One region of the Streptococcus sp. FSL R7-0248 genome, then DNA from elsewhere that is predicted to be linked to it. Evidence: predicted binding sites of a transcription regulator. Region 1 holds the regulator's gene; the other holds the start of a gene.
What was found. The regulator CtsR, encoded in region 1, represses protease genes until heat stress. The targets are predictions, from matches to a motif close to TTGGTCAAAAAAGGTCAAANA.
Positions count from the first base shown of each region.

Region 2: NYE32_RS01615 (ATP-dependent Clp protease proteolytic subunit) is a predicted target of CtsR. The motif match lies at 3,758-3,778, and genes of this name have one in related genera.

Region 1 covers NZ_CP150201.1:79,768-88,992, reverse strand. The annotation lists gene pbp3 (D-alanyl-D-alanine carboxypeptidase PBP3) at 1-335, shown strand, start outside; gene pbp3 (D-alanyl-D-alanine carboxypeptidase PBP3) at 480-1,736, shown strand; gene NYE32_RS00520 (ATP-dependent Clp protease ATP-binding subunit) at 1,864-4,314, opposite strand; gene NYE32_RS00515 (CtsR family transcriptional regulator) at 4,315-4,770, opposite strand; gene NYE32_RS00510 (small multi-drug export protein) at 5,072-5,542, shown strand; gene tsf (translation elongation factor Ts) at 5,651-6,691, opposite strand; gene rpsB (30S ribosomal protein S2) at 6,802-7,569, opposite strand; gene ahpC (alkyl hydroperoxide reductase subunit C) at 7,842-8,402, shown strand; gene ahpF (alkyl hydroperoxide reductase subunit F) at 8,419-9,225, shown strand, end outside.
Region 2 covers NZ_CP150201.1:309,298-318,522, reverse strand. The annotation lists gene NYE32_RS01640 (branched-chain amino acid ABC transporter permease) at 1-53, opposite strand, end outside; gene NYE32_RS01635 (branched-chain amino acid ABC transporter permease) at 57-941, opposite strand; gene NYE32_RS01630 (ABC transporter substrate-binding protein) at 985-2,160, opposite strand; gene NYE32_RS01625 (DUF2129 domain-containing protein) at 2,315-2,596, opposite strand; gene NYE32_RS01620 (YlbF family regulator) at 2,589-3,038, opposite strand; gene NYE32_RS01615 (ATP-dependent Clp protease proteolytic subunit) at 3,124-3,714, opposite strand; gene upp (uracil phosphoribosyltransferase) at 3,888-4,517, opposite strand; gene NYE32_RS01605 (glycoside hydrolase family 68 protein) at 4,607-7,522, opposite strand; gene NYE32_RS01600 (glycoside hydrolase family 32 protein) at 7,683-9,225, shown strand, end outside.

The DNA.
Region 1 (9,225 bases):
ACACCAAAGGACAAATCGTCAAGAAAAATGATATTAAGGTAGCCGATGGAGACCGTCAAACCATCTCTGCTAAGCTCGAGTCAGACCTTACAGTCATTCAAAAAATAAACAGCAAAAATGATGCTGTTAAAATCAAAGCAAAAACCATAACAGCACCTATCAAAAAAGGTGATACTATTGGAACAGCAACCTTTGATGATAAGAATCTCGTAGGAACAGGTTACATCTCTGATCCGCCTCAAATTTCGGTAACAGCCAACCAATCTATCAAGAAAAGTTTCTTCTTAAAAGTTTGGTGGAACCATATCGTTAATTTCTTTACAGGAAATAAGTAAACACAAAACTACCTTTTAGATATCCAAAGGTAGTTTTATCTTGCCTTCAAAATTAGTCCTGTTAGTAAACGCCCCTTCTCTACACCTTATGTTCCTCTCAAAATGTGGTATAATAAATATTCAAAACACATGAAGGAACAAACCATGAAAAAACTGATTACGCTTATGATGACCTTCTTACTCTGTCTGGGAAGCGTAGCCCCTGCTTTTGCAGCAGATAAGAAAAAAGGATATGATGCCGCAGCCAAACATGCCATCGCTGTCGAAGCTAATACTGGCAAAATTTTATACGAAAAAGATGCAACCACCTCTACGGGGATTGGCTCTATTACCAAGCTTCTAACAGCCTATATGGTTTATAAAGCGGTAGACCAGGGAGACCTCAAATGGAACAGCAAAGTTGACATTTCTGACTACCCATTTGAACTAACTGTCAGTGCCGGAGTATCTAATATTCCACTAGACGCCCGCAAATACACTGTCAAACAACTTCTTGACGCAACTCTTATTTCCAGTGCCAACAGTGCATCTATTGCTCTAGCCGAGGAAATCGGAGGAACCGAAAGTAAGTTTGTCGACATGATGAAAGCCCAACTTAAAGATTGGGGTATCACTGATGCCAAGATTGTCAATGCCTCTGGTCTCAATAATTCTTACTTAGGTGACAATATCTATCCAGGCTCTAAATCAGACGAAGAAAATACCATGAGTGCTAAAGATGTTGCTATCATTGCACAACACGTGGTGAAAGAATATCCTGAAATTCTCGACATCACTAAAAAAACTGAAGCTGATTTTGATGGTGTCAACAAACTTAAAACCTTCAACTATATGCTTAAGGGACAACCTAGTTACCGTAAAGGGGTGGATGGCCTAAAAACGGGAACCACTGATTTAGCCGGTGCTTCCTTCGTGGCCCACTCAAATGAAAGTGGCATGAGCATTATCACAGTCATTATGAATGCTGATAATACCGATACTGATGACTACGCCCGTTTCACTGCAACAAATGACCTACTTAACTACGTTGTCTATCATTGGGAAAGCAAGACCATTGCCAAAAAAGGACAAGCCATCGGTAAAAGTCAAGCCCATGTTATTGATGGTAAATCTAAGCAAGTCACTGCTGTTGCTAAGTCTGACTTTAATATCATCCAAAAAATAGATGCTAACAATAGTAAACATATTAAAGTCACTACCAATCAAGTTCAAGCCCCTGTCAGCTCAAGTGACAAGGTTGGAACGGCTACCTTTGAAGATAAGTCACTTGTAGGAGAAGGTTACTTACCTGACCAAGGTATGCCTAGCATAGAACTGGTTGCTGGTAAAGAAGTTAAGAAAAGCTTCTTCCTCAAGGTCTGGTGGAATCACTTTGTCAACTTTGTCAACGAAAAACTCTAATCATTACAGTCGAGCTTTGCTCGGCTTTTTCTTTTACCCCAACTTTACAGAAAGATTGACTCTATCTTGACTCCTATTGACACAAAAAAGACAAACTACACCTGTAATCTGTCTTTTTGTTTGATTTTTACACTACTGTAAAGGTTAATTTATCTTTCGAGCAGCCGATCTTAAGGGTTTGTCCACTAACCACTTGGCCACCTAGTAAGAGCTCAGATAACTTGTCCTCCACTTGAGTTTGAATCGTACGACGTAATGGACGAGCACCCATCTCAACATCATAGCCATCTTTAGCTAAATGCTTAAGGGCAGCTGGTTGGAATTTCAAGTCAATCCCTTTTTCAGCCAAAGCTGATACCAACGGTTTCACCATAATCTTGACAATCTCACGAAGTTGCTCTTCCTCTAGACTATGGAAAACAACCTTCTCATCAATACGGTTGATAAACTCTGGGCGGTAGGCCTTCTTAAGTTCTTCCATGATACGTGACTGCATAGCTTGGTGATTATGAGAAATGTCTTGGACTCCAAAACCAACGGTCTTATCATCACGAAGAGCAGTCGCTCCCAAGTTCGAAGTCATAATGATAATGGTATTTGAGAAGTCAACTTTACGACCTCGACTATCCGTCAAGACACCGTCATCCAAAACCTGTAAGAGAATATTGAAAATATCTGGGTGAGCCTTTTCCACCTCGTCAAAGAGAAGAACTGAGTAAGGCTTATTACGAACTTTTTCTGTTAACTCACCGCCCTCATCATAGCCAACATAACCTGGAGGAGCACCGTTAAGTCGGCTAGCCGCAAATTTTTCCATGTATTCTGACATGTCAAAGCGAAGCAAAGCTGACTCATCATCAAAGAGAACTTCCGCCAATGCCTTGGCCAATTCTGTCTTACCAACACCAGTAGGCCCAAGGAACATGAAGGAACCGATCGGACGTTTTCCAGTACGAATACCTGACTGGTTACGACGAATAGCACGACTAATCGCTGAAACTGCTTCGTCTTGACCAATAACACGTTTGTGAAGCTCTGCTTCCAGATTCAAATAACGCTTGCTATCTGCCTGAGTCATCTTCTCAACAGGGATACCTGATAGACGACTAAGGGTTTGCATAATCTGATCCGCATCTACCAAGGCAGGTTTTGGTAATTTTGCTTTTTGGCTAGCCTTATATTGTTTAACAGCAGACTTCATATCACCAGATAGAAGCGCTTCATCCAAGGGCGTTATCTCACGTTTGGCTTCTTTTTTAATACGACCTTGAACAGTTGCACTCGCTTCATCTAAAAGGTCAATGGCAGAGTCAGGTAAGTTTTTACTCGTCAAATAACGATGCGCCGCCTTGACCGCTGTCTCAACCGCTTCATCAGTAATCGTTACACGATGATAGTCTTCATAAGACGAACGTAGGCCTTTTAGAATATCAATCGCCTCAGCTACACTTGGCTCCTCAATTGTAATCTTAGCAAAACGACGAGAAAGAGCTGCATCTTTTTCAATATGCTTCTGGTACTCAGCTTGAGTTGTTGCTCCAACCATATGAAGAGTTCCACGTGCTAGAGCAGGTTTCAAAATATTTGCCGCATCTAAGGTACTATCAATACCTGAACCAGAACCAATAATCGTATGCAATTCGTCAATAAAGAGAATGATTTTTCCATCAGCTTCAATCTCATCAATGATTTGATTCATACGCTCTTCGAAATCGCCACGGAAACGTGTTCCTGCAACCACACTCATCATATCAAGCTCTAAGATACGCATATCAGCCAACTCAAAAGGTACTTCGCCTGAAGCAATACGCTGTGCCAAGCCAAGCGCAAGTGCCGTCTTACCAACACCTGCTTCACCTACAAGAACTGGGTTATTCTTCGTTTTACGACTCAAAACCTGAATCATGCGTGAAATCTCTTTCTCACGTCCAATAACAGGATCAAGAGCACCTGACTCGGCCACTGCCGTTAAGTCCTTGGTATAATCTGCCAACTCCCCAGTAGAAGATTGAGGAGGCTGCATCATATTAGCAAAATTTCCTGATGTCTTTGATTTTTTAGGCTTACGAAGGTCATGAATGGCCTTCAAATCTTGCTTACTAAGACCTGCATAACGCTCCAAAGAACGTCGTAAATCGATAATGCGAGGCTTATCGCTGTCATCCTTATATTGAAAACCAGCAACTTCAAGGAGACGACAAACCATCAAATCTTTATGAAGGAGAAAGGCCATCAATACATGTTCAGACCCTACCTCTACAGCACCAGTCACACCAGCAATTCCCTCTGCCTCTTGCAACATAGCCTCTAAAGCATGTGACTGTGCACGTAAATCGATAATATCTGATTCAGACAAGTCTTTTGGACTTTTCTCCATCGCTAGTACAGCGGCTGTCTCAATCTCTTCCGCACGAATACGGTCCTCAAAATCAGTAAATGTTAGGTAGGCTACAGATCCTGGAACCTCAACCATAGCCAGAAGCACATGCCAAGTCTCCAGAAAAGGACTTCCAAAACGCTCTGCCTCAAGCTGCGCACGATGGAAAATGGCCTGCATTTTTCTTGAATATGTCGTCATCTAATTTCCTTTTCTATCCAATCTAAGTAATAGCGAGCGTAGAATACGCGAACGAATAGCAGCCGCATCTGCGCCTAAAATATCATCACTAGCAGTTGCTAAAATCAAATTTCCTTCACGTTCTGTGATGATTTTTTCATCAAAAAGCAACTGGATCAAGTCTGTAAATACCTGCTCGCTGAGCTGATCCGCTAAGTTCTGAAGCAAATCATTAATCATGTGGTGCTTATCAGAGAATCTGACTTTGACGATACGAATATAACCGCCACCTCCACGCTTACTCTCAACAATATAACCACGACTTTCTGTAAAGCGGGTCTTAATAACATAATTAATCTGACTCGGTACAACTTGAAAAGTATCTGCTAAGTTCGAGCGTTGAATCTCAGCAATTCCAGACTGGCCCAGCAATTCTTTAATATATTCTTCTATACTATCTGATGTATTTCTTGCCATCTTAATTCCTCCAGTCTAATTTGACTATAACTGACTATTATTATACCAAAAATGTCAGCACATGGGAAACTATACCTTCAAAAAGCTTTTTAAAGTTGTCATTAGAGACCATATAAGATACAATAAATAAGACTAAAATATTAGGTAACTTAAGGTGTTTGATTCAAATTTTCTATCCACTTTAACAGGCTGAGACCCACCTAATCCAATAAGTACTTTTTAGCACTTTCGCAGTAGTATTAGTCTTATCACTCTTGATAAAGTTCATATCTCTTATTTATTTCCCTATGAAAGGTTACTCATGAAATACATCATTGCACTCTTAATCTCTATGATTCCTTTAGTTGAGCTCCGTGGAGCCGTTCCTGTTGCTATCGCCTCAGGTATCCCTTGGTGGCAAGCCCTAATTCTTTGTGTCATTGGGAACATGATTCCAGTTCCAATTATCTTCTTCTTCGCCCGCCGTGTCCTCGAATGGGGGGCAGATAAACCTCTAATTGGTGGCTTCTTTACCTGGTGTCTTAAAAAAGGTCACAGTGGTGGCCAAAAACTTGAAAAAGCTGCTGGAGATAAGGGTGTCTTCTGGGCCCTTCTACTTTTTGTGGGAATTCCGCTTCCAGGAACAGGAGCTTGGACTGGTACCCTAGCAGCATCTATCCTAGATTGGGACTTTAAACGCAGTGTTATTGCTGTTATGCTTGGGGTTATCCTTGCAGGTATCATCATGGGAACACTCTCTCTTCTACTTGGTGTAAATACCTTCGCTCATTAATTACTTTTTTCAACGTCTGGGGCATGCTCAGACGTTTTTTTAATAGCAACAAAAAAGAAGTTACGATTCATTCACGTAACTTCTTTTCTTTTTATCTAGCAACTAGAATTAGTTGTTAAGAGCTGCTGCCATTGTAGCTGCAACTTCTGATTCAAAGTCGTTAGATGCTTTTTCGATACCTTCACCAACTTCAAAGCGAACGAATTCTACTACTGAAGCATTTACTGATTCAAGGTAAGCTTCAACTGTTTTGCTGTCGTCCATGATGTAAACTTGAGCAAGAAGTGTGTATGCTTGGTCAACTTTAGTGTTGTCAAGCAAGAAGCGGTCCATTTTACCTGGGATAATTTTATCCCAGATTTTTTCTGGTTTACCTTCAGCAGCCAACTCAGCTTTGATATCTTCTTCAGCTTGAGCAAGAACAGCATCAGTCAATTGAGCTTTAGAACCATATTTAAGGTGTGGAAGAGCTGGTTTGTTAACCATAGCACGGCTTTCGTTATCTTGATCGATAGCGTGGTTAAGTTGTGCCAATTCATCTTTGACAAATTGTTCGTCCAATTCAGTGTATGAAAGAACAGTTGGTTTCATCGCTGCGATGTGCATTGAGATTTGTTTTGCAAGAGCGTCATCTCCACCTTCGATAACTGAAACAACACCGATACGTCCACCGTTGTGTTGGTAAGCTCCGAAGTGTTGTGCATCAGTTTTCTCAACAACTGCAAAACGACGGAATGAAATCTTTTCACCGATAGTAGCTGTAGCAGTTACGTATGCAGCTTCAAGAGTTTCACCTGAAGGCATAGTCAATGCAAGTGCTTCTTCGTTGTTAGCTGGTTTACCTTCAGCAATTACTTTAGCTGTTTCGTTTACCAACTCAACGAATTGAGCGTTCTTCGCAACGAAGTCAGTTTCAGCATTAACTTCAACAACTGCTGCAACGTTACCGTTAACGTAAACACCAGTCAAACCTTCAGCTGCAACACGGTCAGCTTTCTTAGCTGCTTTAGCCATACCTTTTTCGCGAAGCAATTCAATCGCTTTTTCGATATCACCTTCAACTTCAACCAATGCTTTTTTAGCGTCCATGACACCAGCACCAGATTTTTCACGCAATTCTTTAACAAGTTTAGCTGTAATTTCTGCCATTTTGTTTTTCTCCAAATTTATTTTATCAAACTAAGGGGCAGGGCTGAGCCCCGCCCCTTAGGTGTTTGTCGTATCTTTAGTGGGCATCGAGCCCAAACCAATCTTAAAGATTAGTTGTTGTCACCTTCGACAACTTCAACGATTTCTTCGATTGAATCAGCTGCAGCTGCTTCTTGGAAATCTGCAGAAGCATCTTCACCTTGGTTACCTTCGATGATAGCATCAGCCATTTTTGAAGTGATCAATTTAACGGCACGGATAGCGTCATCGTTAGCTGGGATGATTACATCGATCTCATCTGGATCAGCGTTTGTATCAACCATCGCTACAACTGGGATACCAAGTTTTTTAGCTTCTTTAACAGCGATTTGTTCTTTGTGTGGGTCAACGATGTAGATTACATCTGGAATGCGAGGCATATCTTCGATACCACCCAAGAATTTTTCAAGACGTGCACGTTGTTTGTTAAGAAGTGCAACTTCTTTCTTAGGAAGAACTTCGAAAGTTCCATCAGCTTCCATTTGTTTGATTTCTTTCAAACGAGCGATACGTTTTTGGATAGTATCCCAGTTTGTAAGAGTACCACCCAACCAACGGTGGTTGATGTAGTATTGACCAGCACGAGTTGCTTCTTCAGCTACTGCTTCAGCTGCTTGTTTTTTAGTACCAACGAACAAGATTACTGCATCGTTAGCTGCTGCTTCACGAACGAATTCGTAAGCTGTATCAGCCATTTTTACAGTTTGTTGCAAGTCGATAACGTGGATTCCGTTACGTTCTGTGAAGATGTACTTAGCCATCTTAGGATTCCAGCGACGAGTTTGGTGACCGAAGTGAACACCAGCCTCAAGAAGTTGTTTCATTGAAATTACTGCCATGAGTATTTCTCCTTAAAAATTGTTTTTTCCTCTTCTAAGCTTTAGACTTGCAGTCCCACCCTGCGGCAACAAGACCACAATCGGCTTAGAATGAGTATTTGTCACTTTACGCAACTATAGTAGTTTATCAAAAAAAGTGACATTTGACAAGCTCTAAAATCAGGCTAACCATTAGAAAAAAATTACCCGCATTAAAATTGCAATCGTTTTCTTTGAGGTTGATAAGTATTTTGTTTATAATTAGGCTATCAAAAATAGAGGAGGACATTATTTTGTCATTAGTCGGAAAAGAAATTATTGAATTTTCAGCACAAGCTTATCACAACGGGGAATTCATTACTGTTACAGATGAAGATGTTAAGGGAAAATGGGCTGTTTTCTGCTTCTACCCTGCAGATTTTTCATTTGTCTGCCCAACTGAACTCGGTGACCTTCAAGAACAATATGAAGCTCTTAAATCTCTTGGTGTAGAGGTTTACTCTGTCTCTACTGATACTCACTTTGTTCACAAAGCTTGGCATGATGACTCAGATGTTGTTGGAACTATTACTTATCCTATGATTGGAGATCCTTCACACCACATCTCACAAGGCTTTGATGTTCTTGGGGAAGATGGTCTCGCACAACGTGGTACATTCATCATTGATCCAGATGGCGTTATCCAAATGATGGAAATTAACGCTGATGGTATTGGACGTGATGCAAGCACTCTTATTGATAAAGTCCGTGCTGCTCAATATATTCGCCAACATCCAGGTGAAGTTTGTCCGGCCAAATGGAAAGAAGGAGCTGAAACACTTACTCCTAGCTTAGATCTTGTAGGTAAAATTTAACAACCAGGGGGTATCCATGGTCTTAGATAAAGAAATCAAGACGCAATTAGCACAATATTTAAATTTACTAGAATCTGATATTGTATTACAAACAGACTTAGGGGATGATGATAATTCTCGAAAAGTGAAGGAATTTCTGGACGAGATTGCCGCTATGTCTGACCGCATTAGTCTTGAATCAACACATTTAAAACGTCAACCTAGTTTTGGTATTGCACAAAAAGGGCAAAAAAGTCGTATTATTTTCTCAGGCTTACCAATGGGCCACGAATTCACGTCTTTCATTTTAGCTCTCTTGCAAGTTTCTGGTCGTCCACCTAAAGTTGATGAGGATACTATCGAACGTATCAAGAAGATTGATAAACCCATCGACTTAGAGACTTATGTTTCATTAACTTGTCACAATTGTCCAGACGTTGTGCAAGCCTTTAATATAATGGCTGTTTTGAACCCAAATATCACTCACACCATGATTGAAGGTGGTATGTATCAGGATGAGGTCAAAGCCAAAGGTATCATGTCTGTTCCTACGGTTTACAAAGACCAAGAAGAATTTACATCTGGTCGTGCAACCATTGAACAGCTTGTAGAAAAATTGGACGGCCCACTTGATGCTGATGCTTTCGCTGATAAAGGTGTCTATGATGTTTTGGTTATTGGTGGTGGTCCTGCTGGAAACAGTGCGGCCATCTATGCTGCCCGTAAAGGTTTAAAAACAGGTCTTTTAGCAGAAACCTTTGGTGGACAAGTTATCGAGACAGTCGGCATTGAGAACATGATTGGTACGCTATATACAGAAGGTCCTAAGTTAATGGCCCAAGTT
Region 2 (9,225 bases), 230 kb from region 1:
AGCCCAATGATAAGACCAAACCAAATAAGGTTTACTTTTAGATTTTTCTTCATGTCTTACACCTTCTCTTTCACATTTTTACCGAGGATACCCGCTGGACGAACCAAAAGGATAACAATCAAGACACCATAAACGATGGCATCACGGTAACTTGACAAACCAATTGCAGTTGATAATGTCTCCAAAATACCGATAACAAATCCACCAAGTGCTGCACCAGGGATAATACCGATACCACCAAGAACAGCGGCAACAAAGGCTTTAATACCTGGCGTCATACCCATAAGAGGTTCGATAGAGTTATAGTAAAGACCAATAAGGACACCCGCTGCCCCTGCTAGTGATGATCCAAGAGCAAAAGTGAAGCTAATAGTGTTATTAACATTAATACCCATCAATTCAGCGGCATCACTGTCTACAGATACGGCACGCATAGCTTTACCCATCTTAGTCTTTTTAACAATCAATTGAAGAGCAACCATAAGCACAAGCGCAACTACCAAGATAAGCAATTGCACATTTGTTACAGAGATTGATCCAAGATGATAAGTCTCAATTGCAATCTTTTGAGGGAATGAACGTGTATCTGCCCCTACAAAGAGAACCATGATGTACTCAAGGAAGAATGAGACACCGATAGCTGTAATCAAGGCAGAAATACGTGTCGAATTACGGAGCGGGCGATAAGCCAAGAACTCAATAACAACCCCTAAAATCGCACAGACAAGCATAGCAAAGACAAGGGCAACCCAGAAATTCATTCCAAGGCTATTAATCGCATAGTAACCAACGAAGGCACCCATCATATAGATGTCTCCATGGGCAAAGTTAATCAATTTGATAATCCCATAAACCATGGTATATCCAAGGGCAAGTAGGGCATAGATACTACCCAAGATAATACCATTGACTAGTTGTTGGGGAAGTTGTTCAAAAAACATATATAACCAAACTTTCTAGTTCATTTTCAGTATAGATAACAGATTATTTTTCAATTTCAACGGCTTGCGCTGAAACTTCTTCACCATTATCTCTTTTAACCATAAGAGCTGCTTTAATAGGGTTATGATCCTTATCAATCGTCATTTTACCAGTAACCCCGACAAAGTTTTTCAAATGTGCTAAGTTATCAGCAATATCAACTGATGTTTTCGCATCTTTAGATGCTTCTGCAATCATATAAACTGAATCGTACGCTAGAGCAGCAAACATATTTGGTTCAGTTTTGTAAGCTTTTTTATATGCTTCGATAAATCCTGATGCTTTGTCAGAAAGAGAAACATTTGTTGAATATCCTGATACATAGTAGACGTTTGACGCATTCTTTTTACCTGCAAGCTCAGTGAATTTCGCATCACTGAATCCATCAGGTCCAAGGATTGGTTTATCAATTCCAAGGTCACGTGCTTGTTTAGTGATAATACCAGTCTCAGTATAGTAACCAGGCATTACAATAGCATCATAATCAAGGTCTTTAAATTTAGTCAAAGCTGACTGATAGTCCTTGTCACCTGAAGCAAAGGTAGCTTCAGTAACAATTTTACCTTTATATTCACGCTTGAATTCATCCGCAATCCCCTTAGCATAATCCGAAGCATTATCATAGTAGAGAACTACTTTCTTAGCATTCAAATTATTGTAAGAATAAGCTGCCAAAACTTTACCTTGGTAGCTATCTTTAAAGGTTGTACGGAAAACAAATTTCTTAGCTCCGTTAGCATCTACCGTAAGGTCATCCTGAGTACCAGAAGGTGTCAACAAAGGAACCCCTGTTTTTTGTGATACGAGGCTAGCCGCAGCGACAGCACCTGATGTCGCTGGACCAACGATAGCATTTACATTACTCTGAATAGCCAAGTTCGTTGAAGAGGTTGAAGCTTCAGCGTTTTCAGATTTATTATCTTTTGTGACAAGCTCAAGTTTTTTGCCATCGACGCCACCAGCTTTGTTAATTTCATCAACAGCCAACTTAATACCATTTTGCTCTGCCTTACCATAGGCTGCAACGGCACCTGTCAACTCCATATTAACACCAATTTTGATGGTATCGCCAATCTTAGTACCATTGGCATTAGCAGTCACATCTGGTGACTTGCCACAGGCAACCAAGAAAATGGAAGCAAAAAAGGCTAACACAATAAGTGTGATCTTTTTAGACATAAGATTTCTCCTTAATATTTTCTTAAAAAAGTCCACCTTATAGCTTACAGAATTATCAGACAATTGTCAACTACACACAACTAAGCTTTAGCGGCAGTAATCGTTTCCATTGCTTTAAGAATAACTCTTATTAAAGAAAAAAACTTTTCTCTTATTAAAGAGAAAAGTTCTTAAACGGTTCAGGGACTGAGGTGTCATAACGTTCCAGACTACCTACAAAGTCCATATCAATATCAGAATAGTAAGAAGGCAGAGCTTTTTTCACTGCTTTCATTCCATCTAGCTCTTTCAAAATATCCTCGACCTTGTCCTCATCTACATAAAGGTGCACATAACGCATCTTAAAAGAATGGTAGACAACATCCCCAAACTTGGCAATTTTACGTAAGTCTCTATTGTAGTATAAATAAACAATAATGCCTTGACGCTTAATCATGACTCATCTTCTCCTTTATGTTAGTGTCTCCCTTTTTATGATGTGGTTTATGAGGGGCAAGAGGTAGCCCAGTATCAATAAAAATCTGATTTGAAACAGCTTGGGCAATCTCCTCACCAAGATTGGCTAAAATAGTCTGTAAATCGAACTCTGCCTGACGATAGCCAATAACCACCTCGTTTAAATCAATTTGGCGCTTCATTCGCAAAACCTGACGTTTCAACTCTCTCACATCTGGTCTAAAAGCCTCATACGCCTTAGCAGCATCATAGCTATCTTTTAATTCTTGAAATGCAAAGAGTTGCTCTTGAAGTTCTCTGTCATTTTCGAATTTCTGGCGTTTCAAACGATAATTCTCTACCTCAGGTAGCTTTAGAAAATACGAAACAAGACACTCTATAGCTTGATCAATCGCAAGCAACTCCTCATTGATTATTAACATGCTTTCTATTATAACACAAAAAGCCAGATGAAACGGTCCTTATACAACCGATTTGCATCTGACTTTTATTTAAGACAAGCTCAGTTTATTTTAATTGGTTATTAGCCATGATTTCATCGATGAAACCATATTCAAGCGTTTCTTGAGCACTCATCCAATTGTCACGTTCAGCGTCTACATGAACTTTTTCAATTGGTTGTCCAGAATTATCTGCCAAGATTTGCTCCAAATTATTACGTGTCTTGAGCAAGTGTTCAGCTGCGATAGCCATGTCTGTTTGTTGCGTACCGCCACCAGTACCACCCATTGGTTGGTGAATCATGTACTCTGCATTTGGCAACATGAAACGTTTACCTTTGGTACCGCTTGAAGCGATAATTGTTCCCATAGATGCTGCCATCCCCATAACGATAGTCTGAACATCAGACTTGATGAAGTTCATTGTATCAACAATGGCAAGACCTGCCGAAACGGATCCACCTGGTGTATTAACATAAAGATAGATATCTTTTGTATTGTCTTGAGCATCCAAGAACAAAAGTTGGGCGATAATTGAGTTTGCCATATTATCTTCAACAGGACCTGTTAACATGATGATACGATCCTTGAGCAAACGTGAGTAAATATCATAAGAACGCTCACCGCGTGATGTTTGTTCAATTACTACAGGAATCATATGAATCCTCCTTTTAATATTGTCTTGATGCTATTATATGATTTTAGTCAAATTAGGTCAAATAAAAAACATCATTCTTAGCACTCTTTTCAAAAGAGTGCTAAACTCCCCTAAACCAATCTCACTTAAAACTTATTAATCTAGTAAAAAAAGGGAAATTTTCCCTTTTCAACTTATTTTGTACCAAAGAGACGGTCACCTGCATCTCCAAGACCTGGAACAATATAACCGTTTTCATTAAGTTTCTCATCCAAAGATGCTGTGTAGATATCGATATCTGGGTGAGCATCTTGCAATTTTTTGACACCTTCTGGTGCTGCAACTAAGCAAACAAACTTGATATTAGCTGCACCACGTTTTTTAAGTGAGTCTACTGCCAAGATTGCTGAACCACCAGTCGCAAGCATAGGGTCTACTACAAAAATCTGACGTTGATCAATGTCTTCTGGTAATTTAACCAAGTACTCAACCGGCTCAAGAGTTTCCTCGTCACGATACATACCAATATGACCAACTTTAGCTGCTGGTACAAGGCTAAGGAAACCATCGACCATACCAATACCCGCACGAAGAATTGGAACAATCGCCAATTTCTTACCAGAAAGTTGTTTTTGTACAGTTTTGGTAATTGGTGTTTGAATTTCAACCTCTTCGAGAGGAAGGTCACGAGACACTTCGTAACCCATGAGCATAGCAATTTCATTAACTAGCTCACGGAAGTCCTTAGTAGAAGTATCCTCACGACGGAGGATTGAAAGTTTATGTTGAATCAGTGGATGTGAAATAACTTGAAATTTACCCATAATAGTTTCTTCCTTTGCTTTATATTCACTCCATTATATCAAAAAGGCAAAAAAAACGCTTGCTTTACTGCAAACGTTTTTGAAAAGGATTATTTTTTAGGCAAATGAATCTTTCCTGTGACCAAACCATAGCCAAGAAGAGCTAGACTTGCAATTGCTGCAAAGATAGTCGCCAAGATTGAAAGAATGTTGCTCTTTGAACCTTCTGAATCACTTGGTGTCTTAGGAGTCGTAGCAAGTTTGGCAGCAACTTTAGTATTGTTGTCTTTACTTGACTCATCAGACTTAGTTACTTCATCAGCTTTAGCGACTCCGTGAGACTGAACTTCCTCTTCAGACTTCGCTGGTTTTGGAGCTTCTGTTTCAGTGACAGACTCTTCTTTAACAGGAGTCGTTGAAACAGTTGGTCCAGTTGCTACAATAGCCTCTGGTACTGGTGACGCAATCTCTGTAGCTTGAGCTACTGGACGACGGTCACCCACAGAACCCTCTGTTGAAGGTTTCGCAGGAACCTCTACATGATGATCATCTGATGAATTATTATCATTAGATGGGCGATCTGTGAAATAAGGGAACGGATTACGAACTGGAGAATCTGGATTCGTCGGCGTTGCTGGTTTATCTTCTTTATTAGTTGATGGTTGATTATTGTCTGCTGGTTTAGAAGGTGTATCTGGTTTGTTAGACTTATCATCAACAGAATGATTACCTTCTGTTGGACTTACTGGTGTTTCTGGCTTATCTGCCTTCTTGTCTTTACCATCTTTAACAGTTACAGTCAAGACACCGTGAGCTTCAGAAACGCCTGTTGAACCATCAACTGTAGGATAAGTATGTGGTTTAAGACCATAACCCGATACCGCATAATAATCTACATTAAAGTCCTCGTTTGGCAATTTAGCACTGTTTTGATCGCCTACGTGTACCAAGCTTTCACTAGATTTATCCCAAATCCAGTCACCTTGATTCGTCATCTTAGGAAGAACTTCTGTAGTATCATCTGCATTCATCTTGATAAGGAAGCTTGGAGCCCACGTTGATTTATTCTCAGCACCGGCAATTCCACCACGGTTAGTCATGTAAGAAGTTACCAAAAGAGTATCTGATGAGCCTTCAACAGGAACCGCATAGTAAGAATAGGTAGATGTACGCCAGTCAGCTGGTACAGAGGCTGTCAAAACCACACCTGAGCCATTAAGTGGACGATATTCTCCACGGAGGCTATCTGATACGAATCCGAGCATGACAACGTCATCACCGACAGCTTCACGCGCTGCTACAGTACCTTCAGCATCCGTAGATTTATTGATACGTGAAGCAGTGAAGAGGTAATACTTGTTACCCATCTTAACAACACTTGGACGTTCTACTTCATCAGTAACCAAGTGGCTAGTAACAAGTGGTGTGTAAAGTTCAGCTACAGATGGATTTTTCTCATTGTCGTCAAGTTTCAAGATACCAATAGAACCATTTGCCCATGAAGCAAGGTTATAAAGGTGTTTATTATTGACAATATTGAGGAATGACTTAAGGTTAAAGGCGTCATCTCCTCCATAGTTTGACCAGTTGTAGATTTGTTTTTCGCCTTGGTAGTTTTCGTCACCTGTATTTGATTCGAAAATAAGGTAGCGGCTACCGTTATCTTCAATGATGTGTGGGTCACGAAGACAGTAGTTATCTGTACGGTCTGGATTTCCATCGTGGTTGTGGTCATCGTTGAAAGTACTCATGAATTTTGGATAACTTTGATAATGATAGTTATCCCCACCAAAGAGAATGTGGTCATTTTCAACTGACTTAATAACAACTTCGTCGTTTTCAACAGCTAGGTTAAGTGTAGCACTAGCCAATTGTTGCCAGTTCAATTTACCGCCACTAGTATCATTCTTAGTGTAGTAAAGTTGGATACTACCGTCAGAGTTTACCGTCGCTGAACCTGACCATTGTTGGTCATCTTCAAGGGCATTATAACCAAAGATTGGACCCGCATTTTTCCAATGCGTAAAGTCATTATCTCCGTATTTACTATAGAGCAAGTAAATGTGGTTTGAGTTTTTATTTGGTGCACCGGCCATTGAGATAACCAACTGATAACCGTTCCAGTTGCTTACTACACCTGACTCAGCATCTTGGACTGGCCAAGAATCCCAAACGTCGATTTCTTCTTTTTTCATCGTTTGGGCATCAACAGTGTTGAAAGCAGGCATATTGATGATTGTATCTGCTTTAAAGTAAGGAACTGCCAATTTGCTGTCTTGCTTCAAGAAGCTAGCAACGATATCTTTCAAGTTACGGTAAGTCAAGCTAGTACCTGTACCCTTGATAGCATCATCGCTAAAGTCAACTTTATTAAGTGCTTTAATTTCTTCCTCAGTCAAGGCAACGATTTGATCTGAGGTCATATTATCTTCAACAATAGACTTGATACGACCGTTAAGTTTGCTAAGGTTTGCATTAGCAGCGCTGTTTTCAGTAGGTTTAAGGGCTACTTCAGTATGTGTATCAGCTGTTTCTGAGCTTGCTGTTGAAGTTGGTGCTTCTACTGCAGCCTCTGATGTATGAGCTGGAGCAGAAACCGCAGCAACTGTTGATGAAGGTGTTGTTGCATCTGATGAAGATGTCACTACTGTGCTAGACGCCTTTTCTTCGACTACTGATGGAGTTGTGTTGCTTGGTTGTGTCTCTGTAACTGGTGTAGTTGTAACCTCTGAATGTGCAACTGAAGATTCAACTGCTTCTGAAGTTGCCACACTTGTTGCTGTTTCACTGGCTACCGTTAGAGATGCTGTGCTTGTTTCTGGTGTTGCTGTCGCAGTAGCTACAGCTGGTGCTGTTTCTGTAACTTGATCAGCTTTTACCTGAGTGGCACCTAAAAATGCCAAGGTACCAACAAGTGCTGATGTTGCCCCTACTGCGGCAACCTTACGGATGCTATAACGCATCTTTTTGCACTCTGCTTGCTTTGGTGCTACTGTATTTGACTGTGAATTAACTGTACTATCCATATAAAACTCTCCTTTTAGGTTTTTACATGTTTTATTCTATCATTTTTTAATCTAAATTCCAATCTTTTTTTAATGACAAATTGATATTTTTTGTAAAAAACTATTTTTTTGTTAAAATAATAACTACAAAATAAGTAATTTTATCAGGAAATATCACTATATGGAATCAAAATATTCACCTCTAATTTTAGCTCTCGTTTTTTTAATTTTATTTTTTGTTTTTATAATAAAAAATGAGAACGCTAACAATCCTTCCCAAAAAACAAATAAGGTTTCTGTGAGTCAAACCTTTCATCTAGCATCTCATAAAGGATGGTCTAACGACCTACAGACTATCGTGTGGAATCAAGAAAAAAATTACTATGATATCTATTTTCTACACTCTGTGGATGGGGCTACTGACCCTTTTGGACCCAACGGTCAAGATTGGACACATACAACGACTAAAGATTTTATCACCTATAGTAAACAAGAGACTGCTATACCAGCAAAGGGTGGTGACCCTAAAGAGGGGTGGCATTCTGCTTGGACAGGTAGTGTAGTCACAGATAGTCAGGGGATTTCTGGTATCCAAAACGAAGAACCTGTCGCCTATTTTACTGGACTCATGGATGATGGAAGCCAGGCAATCTATGCTAGTGCATCAAATGACAAGGGAGCTAGCTTTACTAATTCCCTAAAAGATGGTAAACCTTTATTGACAAAGGAACAATCCTATAACGGTAAAGATTTCCGCGATCCTTATGTCTTCCACTTCAAAGACAAATTACTCATGTATGTCGCTGAAGGTAACGCCTTAGGTGTTTATCAATCTCAAGATGGTATCAACTGGACCAAAGCAGATAGCAAGGGAGACTCCAAAATCCTACCTGAAACATTTTTTAAGGGGCGTAACTGGCAGGACAATGCTCCTATCGAGTGTCCCGTTCTCAAAACAATGACAACAACTGACGGTCAGGACAAGCAAGTTCTCTTTTTTGGAGCTAAGGATACAGCTTCAGGCGAAACAACTGGAACCTACTATACTGTAGGGCATTTAGATGGTAACGGCTTATTTATTGCAGATACAGGAACAAAACGCTTAGATCAAGGCTCAGACTATTATGGCGCTAACTTCACTGGAAGCAATCGAATCGAAGAAAGCAATCATAACCTTATCAGTCTTGGCTGGGTTGGTAATTGGAACTACTTCACGTCAGGCATTCACAGTGACCAAGAGGCCAAGAGTGATTTTCTAAAAACTATCGGTTTTTACGCTACACCCAGACAGCTACAACTGGATAAGGACGGTATTATTCAGTCCGCTCCCCTCTATAAAAATGAACAATTAACCCTCAAAAATCAAAACGGCAACATTTCGAGTCAAAGGCCACTCACCAGTGACAATAGAAAACCTTGGATTGATAAAAGTCACAATCAGAATGCTAATGGCCTTCTTGACCTTGCTGAAAAAAATAGTGCGGGGTATTACCAACTGCATTTTTCAAATATTAAGAAAGAAGGAGGCTATATCTACATTGATATCTGGCAAGGCTCTGATTACGTTAAAATCGCCTACCAAATAACAAGTGGTACCTATCAGGTCTCTGCCTATGCTGCTGAACTGAATAACAGCATGGATGGTAGTCAAACTGCCTCTTCTTACTATTACGATGGTCTCTTGGGTAACGGTCAAGGTTATAAAGCTGACAGTCACTATAAGG